Regions from separate parts of the Metabacillus sp. KH_069 genome, predicted to be linked through region 4. Evidence: riboswitches for the same ligand, from Rfam matches in the RefSeq annotation. Region 4 holds a riboswitch; each other region holds the start of a gene.
What was found. Region 4 has a riboswitch for S-adenosylmethionine ahead of AC3ISE_RS19485 (alpha/beta hydrolase). Riboswitches for the same ligand answer to the same signal wherever they lie in the genome.
Positions count from the first base shown of each region.

Region 1: another riboswitch for S-adenosylmethionine. It lies ahead of AC3ISE_RS04930 (bifunctional homocysteine S-methyltransferase/methylenetetrahydrofolate reductase); the one in region 4 lies ahead of AC3ISE_RS19485 (alpha/beta hydrolase).
Region 2: another riboswitch for S-adenosylmethionine. It lies ahead of AC3ISE_RS05470 (methionine biosynthesis PLP-dependent protein); the one in region 4 lies ahead of AC3ISE_RS19485 (alpha/beta hydrolase).
Region 3: another riboswitch for S-adenosylmethionine. It lies ahead of AC3ISE_RS01210 (Na+/H+ antiporter NhaC family protein); the one in region 4 lies ahead of AC3ISE_RS19485 (alpha/beta hydrolase).

Region 1 covers NZ_CM174460.1:986,774-991,784, reverse strand. The annotation lists gene AC3ISE_RS04945 (BMP family lipoprotein) at 1-510, opposite strand, end outside; gene AC3ISE_RS04940 (CvfB family protein) at 920-1,774, opposite strand; gene AC3ISE_RS04935 (YajQ family cyclic di-GMP-binding protein) at 2,097-2,588, shown strand; SAM riboswitch class I at 2,772-2,903, shown strand; gene AC3ISE_RS04930 (bifunctional homocysteine S-methyltransferase/methylenetetrahydrofolate reductase) at 2,982-4,835, shown strand; gene metH (methionine synthase) at 4,828-5,011, shown strand, end outside.
Region 2 covers NZ_CM174460.1:1,091,791-1,096,801, reverse strand. The annotation lists gene AC3ISE_RS05485 (threonine synthase) at 1-733, opposite strand, end outside; gene AC3ISE_RS05480 (YfmQ family protein) at 847-1,308, opposite strand; gene metC (cystathionine beta-lyase) at 1,501-2,685, opposite strand; gene AC3ISE_RS05470 (methionine biosynthesis PLP-dependent protein) at 2,672-3,796, opposite strand; SAM riboswitch class I at 3,966-4,095, opposite strand; gene AC3ISE_RS05465 (DMT family transporter) at 4,167-5,011, opposite strand, start outside.
Region 3 covers NZ_CM174460.1:212,984-217,994, forward strand. The annotation lists gene AC3ISE_RS01195 (ABC transporter ATP-binding protein) at 1-112, shown strand, start outside; gene AC3ISE_RS01200 (ABC transporter permease) at 109-1,122, shown strand; gene AC3ISE_RS01205 (TetR/AcrR family transcriptional regulator) at 1,183-1,839, shown strand; gene AC3ISE_RS01210 (Na+/H+ antiporter NhaC family protein) at 1,911-3,197, opposite strand; SAM riboswitch class I at 3,297-3,404, opposite strand; gene AC3ISE_RS01215 (TetR/AcrR family transcriptional regulator) at 3,569-4,192, shown strand; gene AC3ISE_RS01220 (GNAT family N-acetyltransferase) at 4,264-5,011, shown strand, end outside.
Region 4 covers NZ_CM174460.1:3,857,979-3,862,989, forward strand. The annotation lists gene AC3ISE_RS19475 (methionine ABC transporter ATP-binding protein) at 1-944, opposite strand, end outside; SAM riboswitch class I at 1,034-1,140, opposite strand; SAM riboswitch class I at 1,223-1,330, opposite strand; gene AC3ISE_RS19480 (DUF4395 domain-containing protein) at 1,404-1,820, opposite strand; SAM riboswitch class I at 1,966-2,072, shown strand; gene AC3ISE_RS19485 (alpha/beta hydrolase) at 2,144-2,914, shown strand; gene AC3ISE_RS19490 (AAA family ATPase) at 2,965-3,699, shown strand; gene AC3ISE_RS19495 (DUF4256 domain-containing protein) at 3,923-4,492, opposite strand.

The DNA of each region.
Region 1 (5,011 bases), 1.6 Mb from region 4:
CTTATTGATAAGCGGAACATCTGCTCCGCCAATGAATCCGACTGTATTGGATTTCGATGTCATGGCAGCAGCAGCTCCTGCTAAGAAGCTGCCCTCTTTCTCTTTAAACGTAATCGACGTGATGTTATCCATCTCTGAAACAGCATCAATTAAGATGAATTTCTGTTCAGGATATTTTTTTGCTGTTTTCTCAAGATCCTCCTGAACCATAAAACCAAGTCCGATAACTAAGTCATTGCCTTCTTTAACTAATTCAGTTAATCCCTTTTCATAGGTCCCGGTATCTTTAATTTCTCTGTAATCGAATAAAATTCCAAGCTCATCACGTGATTTCATTAGTCCTGCAAATGCTGAATCACTAAATGACTGATCGCCAAGTCCGACATCAGACAACATAATGCCCACCTTTATCTTATCTTCTGACTTACTAACAGATTCGGATTTTCCGCAGCCTGAAAGCAGCATCATGAGGCAAAACGAAAGCACGATCGCTCTATGATTTCTTTTCATTGATGGTTTCTCTCCCTTTAAAAGTATCTCCTCATGTCATATCGACTGATTTTCGAAAATCTTTATTATTTATTATTGGAAGGGTTTTGTGTGCAATATTTTTATGGGATGACAGAACCTCAGAATACTATCAGCCAATTTTTGATTTTATCCGCCGCCACCTGAGTTTTCATCTACCAAACTTGTAATTGTCCAAAAAAAAAGCTGTTTTCGTATAGATTGTTGTTATTCATTATAAATGTTGCCCGCTCCTTGCAGCGAGAGGAACTTGCTTTCCGCGGGGAGCATGGGGCTCTATTTCCCGCAGGAGTCAAGTTTATCCGCTGCCATCCACTAAGGGTTTTTAACATTTCGTCTAATAGCAACAATGTTTACAAAGAGCAAAAAAAACAGCAAGCGATCAACTCGCTTACTGTTCCTTTTTGAAATATGTCCAGCCGTCTTCCTGATAAACTTTCCCGGCTTTCATTAATGATCCGATTGCACGCTTGAACGCGCCTTTGCTCATGTTAAAGCGTTCTTTAATATCTTCAGGATCGCTTTTATCGAAGAATGGCATCGCTCCGCCTCTTGATTCCATGTAATCATAAAGCTGCTGAGCGTCTGCATCCAATGCTTCATGCTTTCTTGGAAGAAGGGATACGTTGATTGTTCCATCTTCTTTAACATCAATTACGCGTCCTGTTACAAGTTCCCCTAGACGAGGCTCTCTTTTACGCTGCGAAGAGTGAATGAATCCTTTGTAGCCTTCTTCGGTGATTATGTATGAGCCGGCAATAATCATTCTGTACACTCTGCCTGTCACGGTTTGGTTGTTGGCAGCACCTTCCGCTGAGACAATATTCTCCTGCATGACATCTTCCGTTGCAAGCTTCGTGAAAAACCTGCCATTTTTCGTTACCTTCAAAGAACAATAAAGCATGTCCCCCTCTTCAGGCCAGACCTCAATAAATGCGGGAAGAATATCATTTGCCACCAGCGCATCCTTGGATAAGCCGATGTCAACAAATGCTCCCATATCTTCTCTTACACTTACAACCTCAACCCAGTCATAATGATCCTCAGTAATTTTCGGTTTTTTCATTGTTGCAGCAAGACGATCCTCATGATCGACAATAATATAAACCTCAATCTCTTCTTTGCCTTCGATTGGCTCCGTGATTTCGGTTTTGTGAAGCAGCACACGGCTTTCTCCGTCTGTCAAATAGTATCCATAATCTAATTTTTCATCTATTGAAAGCGTCATAAACGTTCCTGGATTCATCAGTGATTTTCGTTCCTTTCTTTTGCAGGTTGCATTTGCTGTTATTGTTAAACTGATTAGGTGGGCAGACTTTGGATTTTGTCTTATCCGGCTCCAGCTCCCAACCCCTCGGTCAGAACGGCTCCGCACTTCGGTTTGTCCGGCTCCATCGCCTAACTCCTCGGCCAGAACGGCTCCGCCAGGAAAAGCAAAAAGCGCCTTTCCTGGCGGAGCCTTATCTGTCTGTCGGAGCTAAACAGGCGATTCCGCACTTCATGTGTTGTTATCCCAAGTCCATTCTACTATAATCTAAGAATAATACAAAGTTCTTGGAGGGATTCTTATGGCGAAGGATAGTTCGTTTGATATTGTGTCGAAAGTGGATATGCCTGAGGTGACGAATGCGATTACGATGACAATGAAGGAAATCGGCACGCGCTATGATTTTAAAGGGAGCAAAAGCAGCATTTCTCTTGAAAAAGAAGAGATTGTTCTAGTCTCAGATGATGAGTTTAAAATGGATCAGTTAAAGGATGTTTTTGTTTCCAAACTGATTAAGCGCAATGTGGCGACCAGGAATATTGATTACGGCAAGATTGAAGGCGCATCCGGCGGTACGATTCGCCAGCGTGCTAAGCTGATTCAGGGTATTGATAAGGATAATGCGAAAAAGATTAATGCCATTATTAAAAATTCTGGTTTAAAAGTAAAAACACAGGTTCAGGATGATCAGGTCCGCGTAACCGGCAAAAATAAGGACGACCTTCAGCAGGTAATTGCAGCCGTTCGCGGTGCAGACTTGCCGATTGACGTCCAGTTTCTTAATTTCAGATAAAGTGAACGAACACCCGGGCTCTTCTCAGCCGGGTGTTTGTTTAGCTGTTCGGCAGGTTTTCCTTTTGATCTATCCTCAATAAATTCCCCGTCTATTCAGAAAACTTTTACTTTTGTATTGAATCTATCCGAAAAAACATGTAAATTAGATATAATATCTTTTTGCTAATTTCATATTTCACCATTCTTATCTAGAGAAGCTGAGGGACTGGCCCTTTGAAGCTTCAGCAACCTGGCATAATGAAACCATCTGTATTCAGCAGAGCTTTCATTCCAAGGTGCTAATTCCAGCGATGCATCCATCGAACGATAAGAAGAAGTCCTGAACGTTCAAAAGTCTTCTTCTTGGAAGGCTTTTTTTGTTTTCTTTACTTGCATGAAGGAGGTTTGGAGTTTGACACTTTTAAACGATTTACAGAACAAGATCCTGATTGGCGACGGAGCAATGGGAACACTGCTTTATTCTCACGGAGTGGACCGATGTTTCGAAGAATTGAATTTATCAAAGCCTGATGAAATCTTAAATGTCCATAAGGCTTATATTGCAGCCGGTGCGGATGTTATTCAGACAAATACGTACGGCGCCAATTATATTAAGCTTTCAAGATACGGATTAGAAGATGAAGTGAGAGCGATCAACCGTACTGCTGTGCAGATTGCCAAAAAAGCAGCAGCCGGCAATGACACTTATGTTCTCGGCACAATTGGAGGCATCCGTGCTTTCAAAAAAAACGCCTATTCTCTTGAAGACATTAAAAGAAATTTCAGGGAACAGCTTTACCTTTTGCTCAGTGAAGAGGTCGACGGCCTTCTGCTTGAAACCTATTATGATCTCGAGGAAATAAAAACAGTATTAGAGATAGCGAGAAAAGAAACGAATATCCCGATTATTACAAACATCTCCCTGCACGAAATCGGGGTGCTGCAGGACGGAACACCTCTGCATGAAGGCCTTTCTCAGCTTGAAGCACTTGGTGCGGATGTTGTCGGGCTGAATTGCAGACTGGGACCTTACCATATGCTTTCTTCACTTGAAGAAATTCCGCTGCCTGATAAAGCGTACTTATCTGTTTATCCAAACAGCAGCTTGCCTACTCTTGAAGAAGGCAGACTTGTGTATGGCTCAGGAGAAAAATATTTTGCAGAAAGTGCTCTTGCCTTCAGAAATCAGGGAGCAAGACTGATCGGCGGGTGCTGCGGCACAACGCCATTGCACATTGAAGCAATGGCAGCAGCGCTTAAAGGCCTGGCTCCAGTTACAGAGAAGAAAGTGAAAATCAGAAAAGAAGAGATTTCTGTCACGTCAGCAGCGGAAAGAAAGTACCCTCCCCTGCAGGAAATAGTGAGCGAGAAACGTTCTCTGATTGTAGAACTTGATCCTCCTAAAAAACTTGGAATAGACAAATTTTTAAAAGGAGCAAAAGCTCTGCAGGCTGCTGGAATCGATGCCTTAACTCTTGCAGATAACTCGCTTGCGTCACCGCGGATTAGCAATGTTGCTGTTGGGTCCATCGTTCAGCAAACACTTGGGCTCAGGTCTTTAATTCATATTACATGCCGCGACCGCAATTTAATTGGCCTTCAATCTCATTTGATGGGTCTTCATACACTTGGACTTACAGATGTCTTAGCAATCACAGGCGATCCATCAAAAATCGGGGATTTTCCGGGAGCAACATCGGTTTATGATCTTTCATCATTTGATTTGATCAGCTTAATCAAGCAATTTAACGACGGCCTTTCTTATTCAGGTAAACCGCTTGGAGAAAAAACCAATTTCTCAGTAGCTGCCGCGTTTAACCCTAATGTCAAATATCTTGATAAAGCGGTAAAAAGGCTTGAGAAAAAAATTGCCTGCGGGGCAGATTATTTCATCTCACAGCCCATTTACTCAGAAAAACAGCTGATTGATGTATATGAAGAAACAAAGCATTTAACCGTGCCAATCTATATCGGCATTATGCCGCTCACAAGCAGCCGCAACGCAGAGTTTATTCATAACGAAATTCCTGGCATTACTCTTTCTGACAGTATCCGGGAAAGAATGGCTCAGGCAGGCGATAATCGTGAGAAAGCCTATCAGGAAGGATTGGCTATCGCTAAAAGATTGATTGATGCTGCCTTTGACTTATTTAATGGAATCTACCTAATTACACCATTTTTAAACTATGAATTAACCGTTGAACTGACAAACTACATTCATAAGAAACAAACTGAGGTCAATGAAAGGAAGATTACGCATGTCTGATATAAAAAAACAGCTTGAGAAAAAAATCCTCGTTCTCGACGGAGCGATGGGCACCATGATTCAGGATGCAAATCTTTCAGCAGCTGATTTCGGCGGAGAAGAATACGAGGGCTGCAACGAATATTTAACGATTACTGCACCAGAAGTCATCGAATCCATTCATGATGCTTACTTGA
Region 2 (5,011 bases), 1.7 Mb from region 4:
TAATGCCCACACCCCCGCCAGTCGGGTACAAAATGACATCAGGCACGGTCCAGTTCAGCTGCTCCGCAATTTCATACCCCATCGTCTTTTTCCCTTCAATGCGGTATGGCTCTTTTAGCGTGGAAGCATCATAAAAACCTTCTTCGCTGACAAGCTGCGCTACAACTTTTCCGGCATCACTGATCAACCCATCAATCAAATGCAAATTCGCACCGGAAATTGCCGTTTCTTTTCTAGTAATAAGAGGCGCGTCCAATGGCATGATTATATACGGCTCCATTCCCGCTCTTGCTGCATAAAGTGACCACGCGGCACCTGCATTGCCGTTTGTCGGCATCGCAAATGTTTTCACACCCAGCTCTTTCGCTTTCGAAATGCCTACAGCAGCGCCCCGCGCTTTAAAAGAACCCGTTGGAATCAGCCCTTCATCTTTCATAAGAAGATGCCCAATACCTAATTTCCTGCCAATTCTGTCCATCTTAAGCAGCGGTGTCATGCCCTCTCCCATTGATACAATATTGTCCGGATTTTCTACCGGAAGCAGCTCATGATATTTCCAAAGGCTGTTTTCTCTGTTACTTACCTCTTCTTTCGTCAGCACAGATTTAACTTCATCCAAATGATAGTTTACCAGCAAAGGCGACCCGCACGTGCAAAGCTGCTGAATCGTCTCCGCTGAATACTCCGTCCCGCATTTCGGACAGCTTAAATGTGATAGATAACTATAGTTCATGAACAAATCCCTCCATAATAGAAAAGACCCCTAACAAATAAACGTTAAGAGCCTTCGGTTTTTCCGATCAGCTTATGTATAGAAAGATAGCGTATCTTTTTTGAATAGTCAAACTAAAAGGAGGATAACACTATTCCCTCTGATACTGAATTCGAACGGTTTTGGAGGCTATCAGAAAGCAGACTGTAGGCTGCTATTTTCTTTTTGAACCGTTTTACTACATAAACGCGATCTTTGTAACTGTATATAAAGATTCTAACATCCTTTTTTCCTCTCTTAGTATCAATGATAATTGGAGTCCCGCCGTTCTCCGGATGTAAAAATAAATTCTCGCTCCCAGGATAAATATAATATTTTTTTAAAAAAACAGCTTCGTTAAAATCATTAATTACTTGTATTTTGCCTTCACCTTTCAAGGATTTCCCATCAATGGTTACTGTAGAATTTGAGTCACTGAGTTTTGAATGAATCTCAAATTTGCTGATAAGCCAATCGACACTAAAAGTTGGAAGACAGGTCATTACTATTTTTATAGCACTCATTAGAATTAAAGAAATTAAAACTGCCAAAGTCATATTTTCATCACCTTTACTTTAATAACTTATCTATTCCATCCTAGGGGTCCGACAATATTATACAATTAAGAACACATGTAATAACCGTCCAATTTGGAATAATTTTGACCATCCATTTCATAGTTGTCTTTAGAAATGAATCCCCTACACACAAAAAAAAACGACCCCACAAAGGAATCGTCCTAAACTCTATCAAGCTCTCAACTTATTATGCGCATGCGCAGGCAGCTTCCCCAATGCCTGCTCAAAGTCTTTGATCAAGTCGTCAGCGTCTTCAAGGCCGACGCTGATGCGCAGCAGTCCATCCGTGATCCCGCGCCGCTCCCGCTCTTCTTTTGGCATAGCGGCATGCGACATTCTTGCCGGGTATGAAAGAATGGATTCCACAGCGCCGAGGCTGACTGCGAATACTGGGAGCTCCACATTTTTGACAAGTGTGCGGACCGCATCTTCATCAGCCAGTGTGAACGATAGCACGGCACCCGGTCCGTCCGCCTGGTAGCGCTGAATGGAGTGGCCAGGATGGAACGTTAGTCCAGGATAATACACGTGACGGACAGCTTTATGCTTCGACAAGTATTCTGCGAGCTTCCGGGCAGATGCGGAAGATTGCTGAAGTCTGACGTTCAGTGTTTTGATTCCGCGTAGGACAAGCCAGCTGTCCTGCACGCCGAGTACCGCACCGAACGCATTTTGCAGTTTCCCAACCTGTGCAGCGAGCTCTGCGTCCTTTACTACTGCAAGACCGGCAAGGACATCACTGTGTCCGGCCAAAAACTTGGTTGCGCTGTGAAGCACGATATCGACTCCGAGCTCGAGCGGACGCTGCAGAACAGGTGTTAAAAATGTATTGTCTAAAAAGGTTAAACAGTTATTTGCTTTTGCAAGTTTCGTAATGCCCTGGATGTCGGTAATTTTCAAAAGCGGATTAGACGGTGTCTCCACGTAGATTACTTTTGTATTCGGCTTGATGTGCGATGCCACTTCGTGCAAATCAGTCATGTCGACAAAGCTGTATTCAATCCCGAATCTGCTCAATACATCTGTAATGATCCGGTATGTTCCGCCGTATACATCTTCCGTTATTAAAACGTGGTCGCCTTTAGACAACAATAAAAAACAGGTTGAAATGGCCGCCATTCCAGAAGCGAAGGCAAATCCTTTTGTGCCGCCTTCAAGTTCAGCAATGGTTTCTTCTAATGCCTCGCGCGTCGGGTTTCCGGATCTGCTGTAATCAAATTTGCCGTAGTCATCAAAGTCAAATTGGTGAAAAGTAGAGGAATGATGGATCGGCACGCTTACCGCTCCTGTTTCTTTTTGCACCTTTTGACGATTGTGGAGCAGTTTCGTCTCGAATTTCCAATCACCGTTGCTCAACTTTCTCCGCCTCCTTCATCAGTTCAAATGCCTGTGTTAAGTCAAGTTCCAAATCTCCTGCGTATTCAATGCCGACAGAAAATCGCAAAAGCCTGTTGCACACGCCGTTTGCAGCGCGAATCTCTTCAGGAATATCCATATGTGTCTGTGTTGCGGGATATGTGATAAAGCTTTCCACTCCGCCTAAGCTTTCAGCAAATGTAATCGTCTTTAAGGCCTTTAAAAATGGATTGACCCATTCTTCCTTCTGCAGCCTAAATGAAAGCATTCCGCCTTTGCCCGGATAAAGCACATCTGTCACCTCAGACTGATTTTCAAGAAAAGATGCGAGCTGGCCCGCATTTCTCTCATGCTGGTTCATCCGCAGAGCCAAGGTTTTCATGCCGCGGATCAAGAGCCAGGAATCAAAAGGAGAAAGCACCCCGCCGATTGCGTTGTGATGCTGGGCAAGCTCTTCGCACAGCTCCGTTCCCTTCGCAACAACCAAACCGGCAAGCACATCATTGTGACCGCCCAAATATTTAGTGGCACTATGGATCACGATGTCAGCTCCGTCTAAAATCGGTGTTTGCAGAATCGGCGTATAGAACGTGTTGTCGACAATCAGCAGCAAATTGTTTTCACGGGCTATTTTCGCAATCTTGCTGACCTCTGTTTCCTGCATCAAAGGATTTGTCGGGGTCTCAAGAAAAATGGCCTTTGTGCGTTCATTGATCAGCTGCTGCGTACAGTCCCCGTCTTTAAAATCTGCGTAGTGAAAAACAAGGCCATATTTTCTCCATTCCCGTTCGAATAATCGGTAAGTACCTCCATACAAATCAGAGGATACAATGAGCTCGTCTCCGCTTTTAAACAATGCCATAAGCGTCTGAATCGCTGCCATCCCTGAACTGAATGCATAACCCTGATCTCCGTGCTCAAGCTCTGCAATGGCCTTTTCAAGAATCTGCCGCGTCGGGTTTCCGGTGCGGACGTAATCAAATCCTGTTGATTCCCCAATACCATTGTGCCTGTAGGCTGTAGAAAAATAGACGGGCGGATTCACGGTTCCCGTTGCGTTTTCACTTCGATTTCCAATTTGAGCTAAGATTGTTTCAATGCGTTCTGACATTTCCAACACCGTCCCATAATAGTTTCTGCAAGTTTTTCTCCATTTGTGTGTTTAAACCTAAAGACTGCCATTCCATCTAATCCGGCAAAAAGACTGCATCCCAATAATATAAAAATAAAAAACGTCTTCCTCATTTAAGAAGAAGACGTTAATATCGAATGATTGCTTCTCCTTATCTCCCAAGCTTATTACCTGCGCTTGCTGGATTTAGCACCTTGGTTCGAACAGAAAGATTCCCCGTTCTTTTCCGGTTGCTGAGATTTCACAGGGCCAGAACCCTCCATCTCTCTGGATAAGAATAAATAGTATGAACTTTTTGAATTGATTGTTTTTATAACCTTATCTCATTATCAAATATTTTGCAAGGCTTTTATGAATATTTACGGTTTACCATCATCACCCCGGCAATAATCAGAAGACCTCCGGCCACGCTTGCCTTCAAAATCGGTTCATGCAGCAATATCACTGCTGCAATCACAGTTGCAAGGGGTTCAAAGTACAGAAAAGATGACACTTTAGTTGCCTCCATGACTTCGAGCGCTTTGCCCCAAAACCAGTATGCGACTGCGGAGACAAAAATTCCGAGAAACAGCAAATGAGTCCAATTTTCCTTTGTCAGATAAGCCATCTGAACCAAGCCATTATTTCTTAAAAAGAAAGGAAGAGTCATGATAAAGCCGAAGGAGCATGTATAAAAAGTAACTGTCAGCGCGGGATATGGGATCTTCAGTTTTTTTATCAAAATCGAATAAACCGCCCAATTCAATGTACTTAAAATCATCAGCAAGTAACCGATGTTAGCGTGAAAAGGTAAAGACCCGCCTTGTCCATATGAAGTTATTAAAAGAACGCCGAGTACAGCAATTGTCATGCCCGCTGCTTTAAAAAGCGTAAATGTTTCTTTCAAAAAGAGAGTGGCCAGAACAGCTGTGAAAATCGGGGAAAAAGAGATGATCCATCCCGCTTGCGATGCCTGAATAGACTGTAAGGCTGCTGCTTGAAACACTTGATGAACAAAGATGCCAAGCACAGAAAGGATAAAAATGGACGGAAGATGAGCCACCTTCATTTTGAATGGCTGACGAAGGAGCAAAAGCAGGAAAAATAAAAAGACAGCTGCAATACAAAAGCGCAAAGCAAGCAATGTAAAAGGTTCTAGCTGACTTAAAACAGCTTTCGTTGAAACAAAGGATATTCCCCAGAAAGAAATTGAAA
Region 3 (5,011 bases), 780 kb from region 4:
CATTCGGGAAGGAATCCTTATCGCTTCAGGAACGCCTGAACAATTGAAATCAAACTCTGAGTCAAACACCATTGAAGAGGCATTTTTAGCTTATGGAGGTGCAAAAGAATGAGAGTGCTTGCGATTGTGATTCGGATCATTCAGCAATTTGTCCGGGATAAGCGAACGCTGGCGCTGATGCTTATTGCCCCTCTGTTTATCCTAACATTAATGAACTTTATTTTTGACAGTGAGGCGTACTCACCTAAAATTGGCGTGTACGGAGCCCCGGAGAAATTGGTGACAGTTCTCAAGGATAATGATAGTAAAGTCATAGAATACGATGAAAATGCACCGGGAAAATGGGTGAAAGCAGACAGTCTGGATGCTTTTGTTTCTTTTGATAAAGGGGAAACAGAGATTACATTAGAAGGCTCTGATCCGAGTGTGAGCCGGGCGGTGCTTGGTCTTATGCAAAAAAGCGTAAAACCGGATCAGCAAGCAGAGCCTGATGTGAACTACCTGCACGGATCAAGTGATATGACATCCTTTGATAACATCGGGCCAATTCTTATCGGCGTATTTATCTTTTTCTTTGTTTTCCTGATTGCAGGTGTTTCTTTTCTGCGTGAAAGAACAAGCGGAACATTGGACCGGATTATGGCGACGCCGCTTAAACGATGGGAACTGGTTCTTGGATATGTGATTGGATTTGGTATTTTTACTACATTTCAGGCCATTTTGATATCGGCATTTTCCATAAGTGTGCTGGACATGATGATGGAAGGACCTTATTTCTATGTTCTTCTTATTACGTTTCTTCTTGCTATGACCTCTTTAACACTAGGCACCTTGCTGTCTACATTTGCAAATAACGAGCTGCAGATGTTTCAATTCATACCGCTTGTCATTGTGCCGCAAATTTTCTTTTCAGGTCTTTTTAAATTGGAAACGATGGCGGATTGGCTGCAGTCCATCAGTTATGCCATGCCGCTTAAATACGGTGCGGATGCTCTGCAGGGGATTATGATTAAAGGATATGGATGGAGCGATATTGCACAGGATGTCTATATTCTGCTTGGATTTTCCCTCGCTTTCCTGATTCTTAATATCTTCGCGTTGAAAAAGGTGAGGAGGCTGTAATGCCGGTGTTATCTTTTTCATTTATAATAGGGAATATAGATGAATGAGGAGTTTTAAAAAATGAGCAATCAATTTTCCATTGAAGAACTGCTTAAGCTGACCGATGAAGATGTCAAGATGAGTGAAAAACAAAAAAAGGTAGTGGAAGCTGCCATTGAAATTTTTGCAGATAAAGGGTTTGCAGCAGCATCAACCAGCGAAATTGCAAAAAAAGCGGGAGTGGCAGAGGGCACGATCTTCCGTCATTATCAAACGAAAAAAGACCTGCTGTTCTCGATTGTCATGCCGACCATAACGAAATTCATTGCCCCGTTTTTAGTGAGGAATTTTCTTCAGGATGTGACAAAACAGAATCATCAGGATCTTGAACAAATGCTGAGATTCATTCTTGAAAACCGCTATGAGTTTATCAAGAAAAATCATCCAGTGATCAAGATTCTGCTTCAGGAAGTTTTTTTTCATGAAGAGTTCAGGGGGGAGCTCCGCAAGGTCGTTCAAGAACATGCAGTTGAGAAGCTGAAGCAGCTGATCACGCACTTCCAGGCAAAAGGCGAGATGGTTGAAATGCCTCCTGAAACGGTTCTTCGAATGATTATCACCACTATTATGGGGTTCCTAATTGGAAGGTTCATCATCCTGCCGGATCTGGACTGGGATGATGAAGCGGAAAAAGAATATACGATTCAGTTTCTTTTGCATGGATTGATGAAGAGGTAAGGCTGCTCGTAGAATGAGCGGCTTTTTCTCATAAAAAACAGAGTCCGATTTACGGACTCTGTCAATAAGATTTACCGGGATTCTTTAAATCTCGGATAGCCTATAATTATAGCAACAATACCCATGATGGCTATTAAGAATGGGTAAAAAGAGAATGGCAGGATATCAGTTGGTGAAATCTTAGCAAATTGAGCGGCAGTCAGCATTTGAGCACCGTAAGGAATTAACCCCTGTATACTGCAAGAGAAAATATCTAAAAGGCTCGCAGATTTACGTTTATCAATCTCATACTTAACCGCCATATCTTTTGCGAGAGAACCTGCTGCAATAATAGAGATCGTATTATTCGCAGTTGCAAGGTTTGTCGTGCTGACAAGACCGGCAATGGCAAATTCTGCTCCTTTTTTAGAAGCTATTCTTCGCGTCATCGCTTCTAAAATAAAGTGAATGCCGCCGTTTCGTTTAATTAATTCAACCATTCCGCCGATTAAGAGTGAAAGAATGACTAATTCGGCCATCCCCATAATACCATCTGTTATTTTCTGAAGAAATGCCGTTAACGTGTAGCTGCCATCAGAAAGGCCGATGATTCCGCTAAGCAGGATACCTCCAGTTAAAACAACGATTACATTCATTCCGAAAAGCGCTGTTACAAGAACGGCTATATATGGCACCATTTTAATGAAACTGAATTCTCCGGGAGAAACTGGTGATTGATTGCCGAGAGAAATGACAATTAAAACGACACTAGTTATAATGGCAGCCGGCAAAACAATGAAGAAGTTTACCTTGAACTTGTCTCTCATTTCCGTTTGCTGTGTCCGAACGGCTGCAATCGTTGTATCCGATATAAAAGACAGATTATCCCCGAACATTGCACCGCCAATTACGGCAGCCATAGCAAGAGCTACTGAAATATCAGCTTCTGCACTGATGGCAACGCCAATTGGAGCAAGCGCAGCAATTGTTCCCATTGAAGTACCCATTGCAAGTGAAATGAAAGCCCCAATGATAAATAACCCAACAATCAAAAAGCTTTGCGGCAAAAAGGTAAGAGCAAGATTGACAGTTGATTCAACTGCTCCCATTCCTTTGGCCACTTCTGAGAAAGCCCCAGCCAAGATAAATATAAACACCATGATCATTAAATCAGGATGACCTGCCCCTTTAGCAAAGCTCTCCACTTTTGAAGTGAATGTTTCTTTTCGATTCATCATAAGTGCAGCGCCCGCTGCAATGATGATTGCTACTAGAATGGGCATTTTATAGAAGTCTCCGGTGATGATGCCGGAACCTACAAACAGACCGATAAATATGAGTAAGGGCAGCAGCGCCCATCCATTTCCTTTCGTTTCCATGTGAACCACCTTTCTTTTCGTAAGGATCTTTCAGTGTGCATAAAAAAAGATCTCTTCTAAAATAAGAAGAGATCTTATATCCGGAATGGAAATAAGCTCTTCTCATTTTTCAAGCACAGGGCTTGCTGGAATTGGCACAGCACTCGGAAATCCGAGTCCGCTGCCGAGGCGTCACAGGGCCAGTCCCTCTGCCTCTCTTAATAAGAAGATATATGTGAGCTTTTAAAAAAGTCCTTTCCTACATTAAGGGGTTATTGTGTAAAAGTCAAATGGTAGATTTAACAAATATTTTTTCGAAATTGTTTGAATTTACCGTCATCAGTGGAATAAAATAAACTATATAGTCGGTTTTTAAGGAAGGCGGTGTAAAAGTGGCTCCAATCGTTTCAAATGAATACAAGGAAAAAAAGAAGCGCCATATCCTGGAAAGTGCCCTTAAGGCATTTGGCGAAAAAGGATTTCAGCTTGCAACAATAGACGATATTGTTGCTGAATCCGGGTTAAGCAAAGGGGCGATCTACAACTATTTTAAAAGCAAGGAAGAAATTTATCTTCAGCTGATGCAGATGCGGACAGAGGAGAATATCACCAAGCTGAAAAATACCTTTCAAGAGAGCGGAACTGCAAAAGAAAAACTTCACCAGTTTTTCAAAAACTACGCGGAAATTGAGCTGTCTCAAAAGTGGCAGAGAATGATCGGGGTTCACCTTGAATTCTGGATTCACTCAGGCAGGGACGAAGAGCTGAAGCGAGTCATGACAGACCGTTATGACAATGTCTATCAGGCCCTGCTCATTGAGATCATCGAAGAAGGCATCAGGCAGAATGAATTCAACAAAGACACTGATCCTTCGCTCGTATCTTCTATGGTGTGGGGAACTATAGATGGCATTTGCCTTCACTATTCAGTAATAGGCGGGAGTTACCCTTATGAAAAACAAATTCGCGCTTTAGAAGAAATGATCTTCTTGTACTTGGAAAAAGGGAGAGCTTAAGTTTTTAAAAGGATCATCCCAGACACTAAGAGGTTAGAAAGCTTACAGTCTACTGAGAAAAGGGGTACGTTATGATCACCATTAAAAGATTGTCTCAATGTACGCTTGAAGAAGCATTAACCGCATGGAATAAAGGCTTTGAGGGATATTATTTTGATATGACGCTGTCTCTTGAGAATTTTTTTAATCGAATGGTGCTTGAAAACCTTTCGCCGGCATTATCTGTAGTTGCTTTTCACGGCTCGAAGCCGGTTGGGCTTGTTTTGAATGGAATCAGAACCATTGATGGCAAAAAAATTGCATGGAACGGCGGAACCGGTGTTGCTCCTGAGTACCGAAGCAAAGGAGTAGGGGTCAAGCTGATGGAAGAGGTATTATCCCTTTACAAAAAAGAAAATGTAGACACAGCTACTCTTGAAGCCGTTTCTCATAATGATCGTGCGATTAAGCTTTATGAAAAAATGGGCTATAAGGTAGTAGACAGGATTGCACACCTCGGACATTCAGCTCCGCTTAAGCTCGAAAAATCAAAAGGCGGATTCCGTGTTCAGGTAAAAAAGCCGCGGGACGTACAGAATATCCCTTTCTATAACAAGCTGGCGCCATGGCAGGTGCAGTGGCAAAACATCAGAGATGGTGAGTCTATTCTTGCTGTAGACGAAAAAGGGGAAACCATCGGATTCGCCCTGTCAAAACGGAAATATGAGGACGACGGAACGCTATCTGGCATCCTTTTATTTCAATGTGAGGCACACCCTGAACATCAGGAGAAAGAAGCCCTTTTGCGCTCGCTGCTGCATGAAGCATTCGCATTCTCTA
Region 4 (5,011 bases):
TGAAGTTCAACAATCAAATGACCGAACGGGATGCCCTGAAGCTCTGTGATGTTTCCAAATAAAACATTGATATCAAGATCAAACCGTTTTGCAATCTGAGATAGCAGCGGCTGTCCTGAAGATTTGCCGACAAAGTTAATTTTGAAAATCTGTCCCGGAGCATTCTCCTCCTGCACTAATTTCAGCACAGATTCCGGGATGGAATCGTTCAGAACCGAGCTGACAAAATTCGAAGCTGTTTTTGTTTGCGGATTTGAGAAAACATCGAAGACTGAACCTGATTCGATAATTTTTCCGCCCTCGATCACGGCCACCCTGTCGCAAACCTCCCTGATGACGGACATCTCATGGGTGATCATTAAAATCGTTATGTTGTATTCCTGATTAATCTTCTTCAAAAGCTTCAGAATGGAGCCTGTTGTTTGAGGATCAAGTGCGGACGTTGCTTCATCGCACAATAGAATAGAAGGCTGTGTTGCAAGTGCTCTGGCTATTCCGACACGCTGCTTTTGACCGCCTGATAATTGGTCAGGATATTGGTTCGCTTTATCCTCTAAACCTACAAATGACAATAATTCTGTTACTCTTTCTTTGATTACTTTTTGAGAGGTTTTTGCAAGAAGAAGCGGCATCGCAACATTGGCGAATACCGTTTTGGAATTCAGCAGATTGAAATGCTGAAAGACCATGCCGATTTTGCGCTTAACCTGCCTTACTTCCTTTTGGGAAAGAGCTGTTAAATCAAGATTATCGACAATGATTTTCCCAGAGCTTGGACGCTCAAGCAAATTCACTGTGCGGATCAGTGTGCTTTTACCGGCTCCGCTGAATCCGATCACTCCGCAAATTTCCCCTTGTTTAACATGAAGGTCAATGCCGTCAAGTGCTCTCACTTCATTACCTCCGCTGTTATAAACCTTTGTGACGCCTTCAAATTGAATCATATGTATGCCTCCCGCAATTTTTAAAATAAAAAAACCCTCTTCTATCCGACAAGAAGAGGGCATGACTTCATAAAGAATCACTAGGTCTCTTCTTATCTCCCAGGCTTCTCGCCTGCTGGAATTGGCACAGTACTTTTTAGAAAAGTCCGCTGCCGAAGCATCATCAGGCCAGTCCCTCCGCTTCTCTGGATAAGAAATCTATTAATTTTTTGAAAACAAAAAACCTCTTCCTGAAAGCCAAGAAGAGGGTAAGATCATAGGTAAAAGACCGTTCACTCTTCTTATCTCTCAAGCGAAATCACGCTTGTTGGAGTTGGCACAGTTCTCATGGGAGTCTGCTGCCGAGGTTTCAAAGGGCCAAATCCCTCCACCTCTCGTGATAAGAAGTTTCATATTTTCGATGTGAGTCCTACTTTACGCTGGTATTTTCAGAAAGTCAACACTTTTTCAGAAAAATTATCACTGCTTAGAAAGCCTGCGGTATCGATATTGCTGCCACTGAAAACGAATAAAGCAGCCCACACAAAAGCCCAAAATGGCAACAAATGCAGCAAGCGCGACCATAACGGTAAAGATATATGCCAGAGTCATCCAGTTCATCATATATCCAAGAAAACCAAGGCTAAGACAGATCACTGCAATAAGCTGATTAAACTGCTGCTGGTCAAAATCCTCTGGTATATATTCTGAAGGCTTTTTTCTCAAAAAGAGCTTTGCCGTCTTCATAATAGGATTAAATTTAAAAAGAAGTCCCATTAATCCTGCTATTAGAGGTATAAGAAGAAACCAGCCAAATCCTGTAATCCAAGCGGCTGCAACAGATAAAACAATAAACCATTGATTCGTTAATACAAGAGGTTTAGGAATGGCGTTCATTTAAATCCCACCTGTCTGATTGGAATATAAGTATTTTACTCCAGTTTTTGTCTTTTGTGAAGACAAATGCTTCAGGAATCTATTGACAGTTAAAAGCTGATCATGATACGATCATTAAAACCAACTAAACCAATCAGAATTAAATAAATTATCAAGAGTGAACGAGAGATCTGGCTCCCCGACTTCACAGCAACCACCGGCAAACGGAAAGGTGCTCCCACCAGCAAAGCTATCCGCTTTGGTTGATAAAGAAAAGCCCTCTCTTTATTGCCAGTGAAAGATAGGGCTTTTCTTCTATTATTGTTGAATTGGAGGAACGGAAAATGACTAAAATAAATCACGCTGTATTGCCCGGTGCTGAGAGCTTTTTTTATAAAGGAAATGAGATTGGCATTCTGCTTTGCCATGGCTTTGTCGGAACACCGCAAAGTGTGGGGGAGCTCGGAAAGCTGCTTGCAGACAAAGGCTTTACCGTCCTTGCCCCGCGGCTAAAAGGTCACGGGACTAATATTCTCGAGCTTGAAGCCTGCTGTTATACAGATTGGATCAAAGACGTTGAACAGGCTTATTTAAAGCTAAAAAAAATCTGCCGCATCGTATTTATTGCAGGTCAATCAATGGGCGGAATCCTCGCTGTGCATTTGGCTGCAAAATATAAAGAAATCAGCGGTGTGATTACAATCAACGCAGCTTTACGCGTGCCTGGATACGAGTCTTTTGAAAATCAGTCAGAACCAAGGTACATCCCCGAAGGAAAACCGGATATAAAGGCAGAAGGAATTGAAGAAATCACATACTCAGCTGTTCCGATTACAGCCGTCCACAATCTCCTTAACCTGATAAAATCTGTAAAACCAAAGCTTTCAAATGTCTCATGTCCGGCGCTCATCTTTAAATCCGAAGAAGATCACGTCGTCCCTCCGGACAGCTCCGATACCCTTTATGAAAAAGTCTCATCAACTATGAAACAAATCATCAGTCTAGATAACTCCTATCATGTTGCTTCCATGGATTACGATAAAGAGATCATTGCCGATAAAACAGCGGACTACATTCGTTTATGCTGTCATCCAATTTATAAAATGTCCGTTTAAATTATGACTTTAAACGGACATTCCTGCTAAACTAAAAGCAGGTGATAAACATGTTCTTAAAATCAATCAAATTAAAAAAAGAAGAGATTCCTTCGTTTGAAACATATCCTTTTTCCATTCCGGCCATTTCAAACATGGATGAACTGAAGATTAAAAGCCCTGTTACTTTTTTTGTCGGTGAAAATGGGTCCGGCAAATCGACATTGATGGAGGCTATTGCTTATCAGTGCGGGTTCAATACAGCCGGCGGCACCCATCATCTTTATGAAACGAGGAGCTCTCAATCTGATTTAGGGAAGTATATCAGGCTTGCCTGGATGCCAAAAATCAAAAATGGCTTTTTCCTGAGAGCCGAGTCCTTTTATCAGTTTGCATCCTATCTGGAAGAACTGAATGAAGACCCGTTATCGGGTAATGTATTTGGATCATATGGCGGAAAATCGCTCCATCATCAATCACATGGCGAATCCTTTTTATCTCTTTTTCTCAATCGCTTTGGCAAAAAAGCCGTCTATTTACTGGATGAGCCGGAGGCCGCTCTTTCCCCGTCAAGACAGCTGACCCTGCTGCGCATCATTCATGATTTAACAAAAGATGGTGACACACAATTCATTATTGCCACACATTCTCCTATCTTGCTTGGATTTCCCGGTGCAAATATAGTAAGCTTTGATTCGCACCGCATTGCCGAAATCGATTATACGGACACAGATCATTATCAGATTACAAAGTATTTTTTGGAGAATCGGGACCGGTTTTTGGAGGAGCTTTTTAAGGAAGAATAAACAATGACCTCTTGAGCTTCAAACAGGACATGAATGGTCTGTAAATAAAGGTGGTAACGCAAATACAAACCTCATCTTAAGACTTACTTAAGTCTATGGATGAGGTTATTTTGTATCCAAAAAGGAGGATAAATGACATGTCTATATTTATAGGAGGTGCCTCGTATGAAACATCATCAATCTCAGGATAATTGTAATAGGCAATCAGTTTTTTGTGCCATATTCAGACCTTCAGCAAGCCGCGAAAGCCTCTGGCAGCATAGTAGGAGTCAGCTCCATTATGATATACAAAAACGTTGTCATAGCGGCAATCACAAAAAAGAGCACCACCGAGTTCTCTAATATCATTGGGTGTTTGCACCCAGCTTGATGTTTTCATATCGAAATGTTCAAGTTTCTGCAGCTCTCGATATTGTTCTTCATTCAATAGTTCTATGCCCATGAAGGCTGCCATGTCAATAGCACTATTTTCAGGCTTATGTTTTTTTCTTGACTCTAGCGCTTTACGGTCGTAACAAACACTTCTGCGGCCTTTAGGACTTTCTTTTGAACAATCACAGAATATGTATTCGTCCTTTTGTTTATCATAGCCAACAACATCAGGTTCTCCTCCGGTCATTTCCATTTCATTGAGCGACCACATTTTTTCAGGATTTGCATCCAGCTTTGCTTGGACTTTAGACCATTCAAGACCTTTATGACGGTTCATGTTTTTCTCAAAACGCACTTTTAATAGATTGAGTAATTCTGCACTTTGTTGTTGAGACAACTGTTTTTTATTGCTTTTTGTCATGTCAGTTCCTCCTAATTGTATTTACTTATAATGATTTTTATATAAATATCTATTTGTTTTATAATAAATTATTGTGTGATTTCAGCTTACAAAAAAAATAGGAGTAAGTAAATTCGTTTATTTTATTCCAAAAACAAGGAGACCTTAGCGAACGAATCATTCAGCATCACCTGTTAAGTGTCTCCACTTTTCTCCCCAAAAACCAAATTGGGGGGAATCATTGCATACGTTTGATTCCACTTTCCTGCGCAAAATCCAAATTGGAGGAATCATACCAGGTGTTTGTTTCCACTTTTCTCCGCAAAAACCAAATTGGAGGAATCATACCGGGTGTTTGTTTCCACTTTTCTCCGCAAAAACGAAAATGGAGGAATCATCGGATACGTTTGATTCCACTTCCCTGCGCAAAATCCAAAATGGAGGAATCATACCGGGTGTTTGTTTCCACTTTACTCTGCAAAAACCAAATTGGAGGAATCATTGCATACCTTTGATTCCACTTCCCTGCGCAAAATCCAA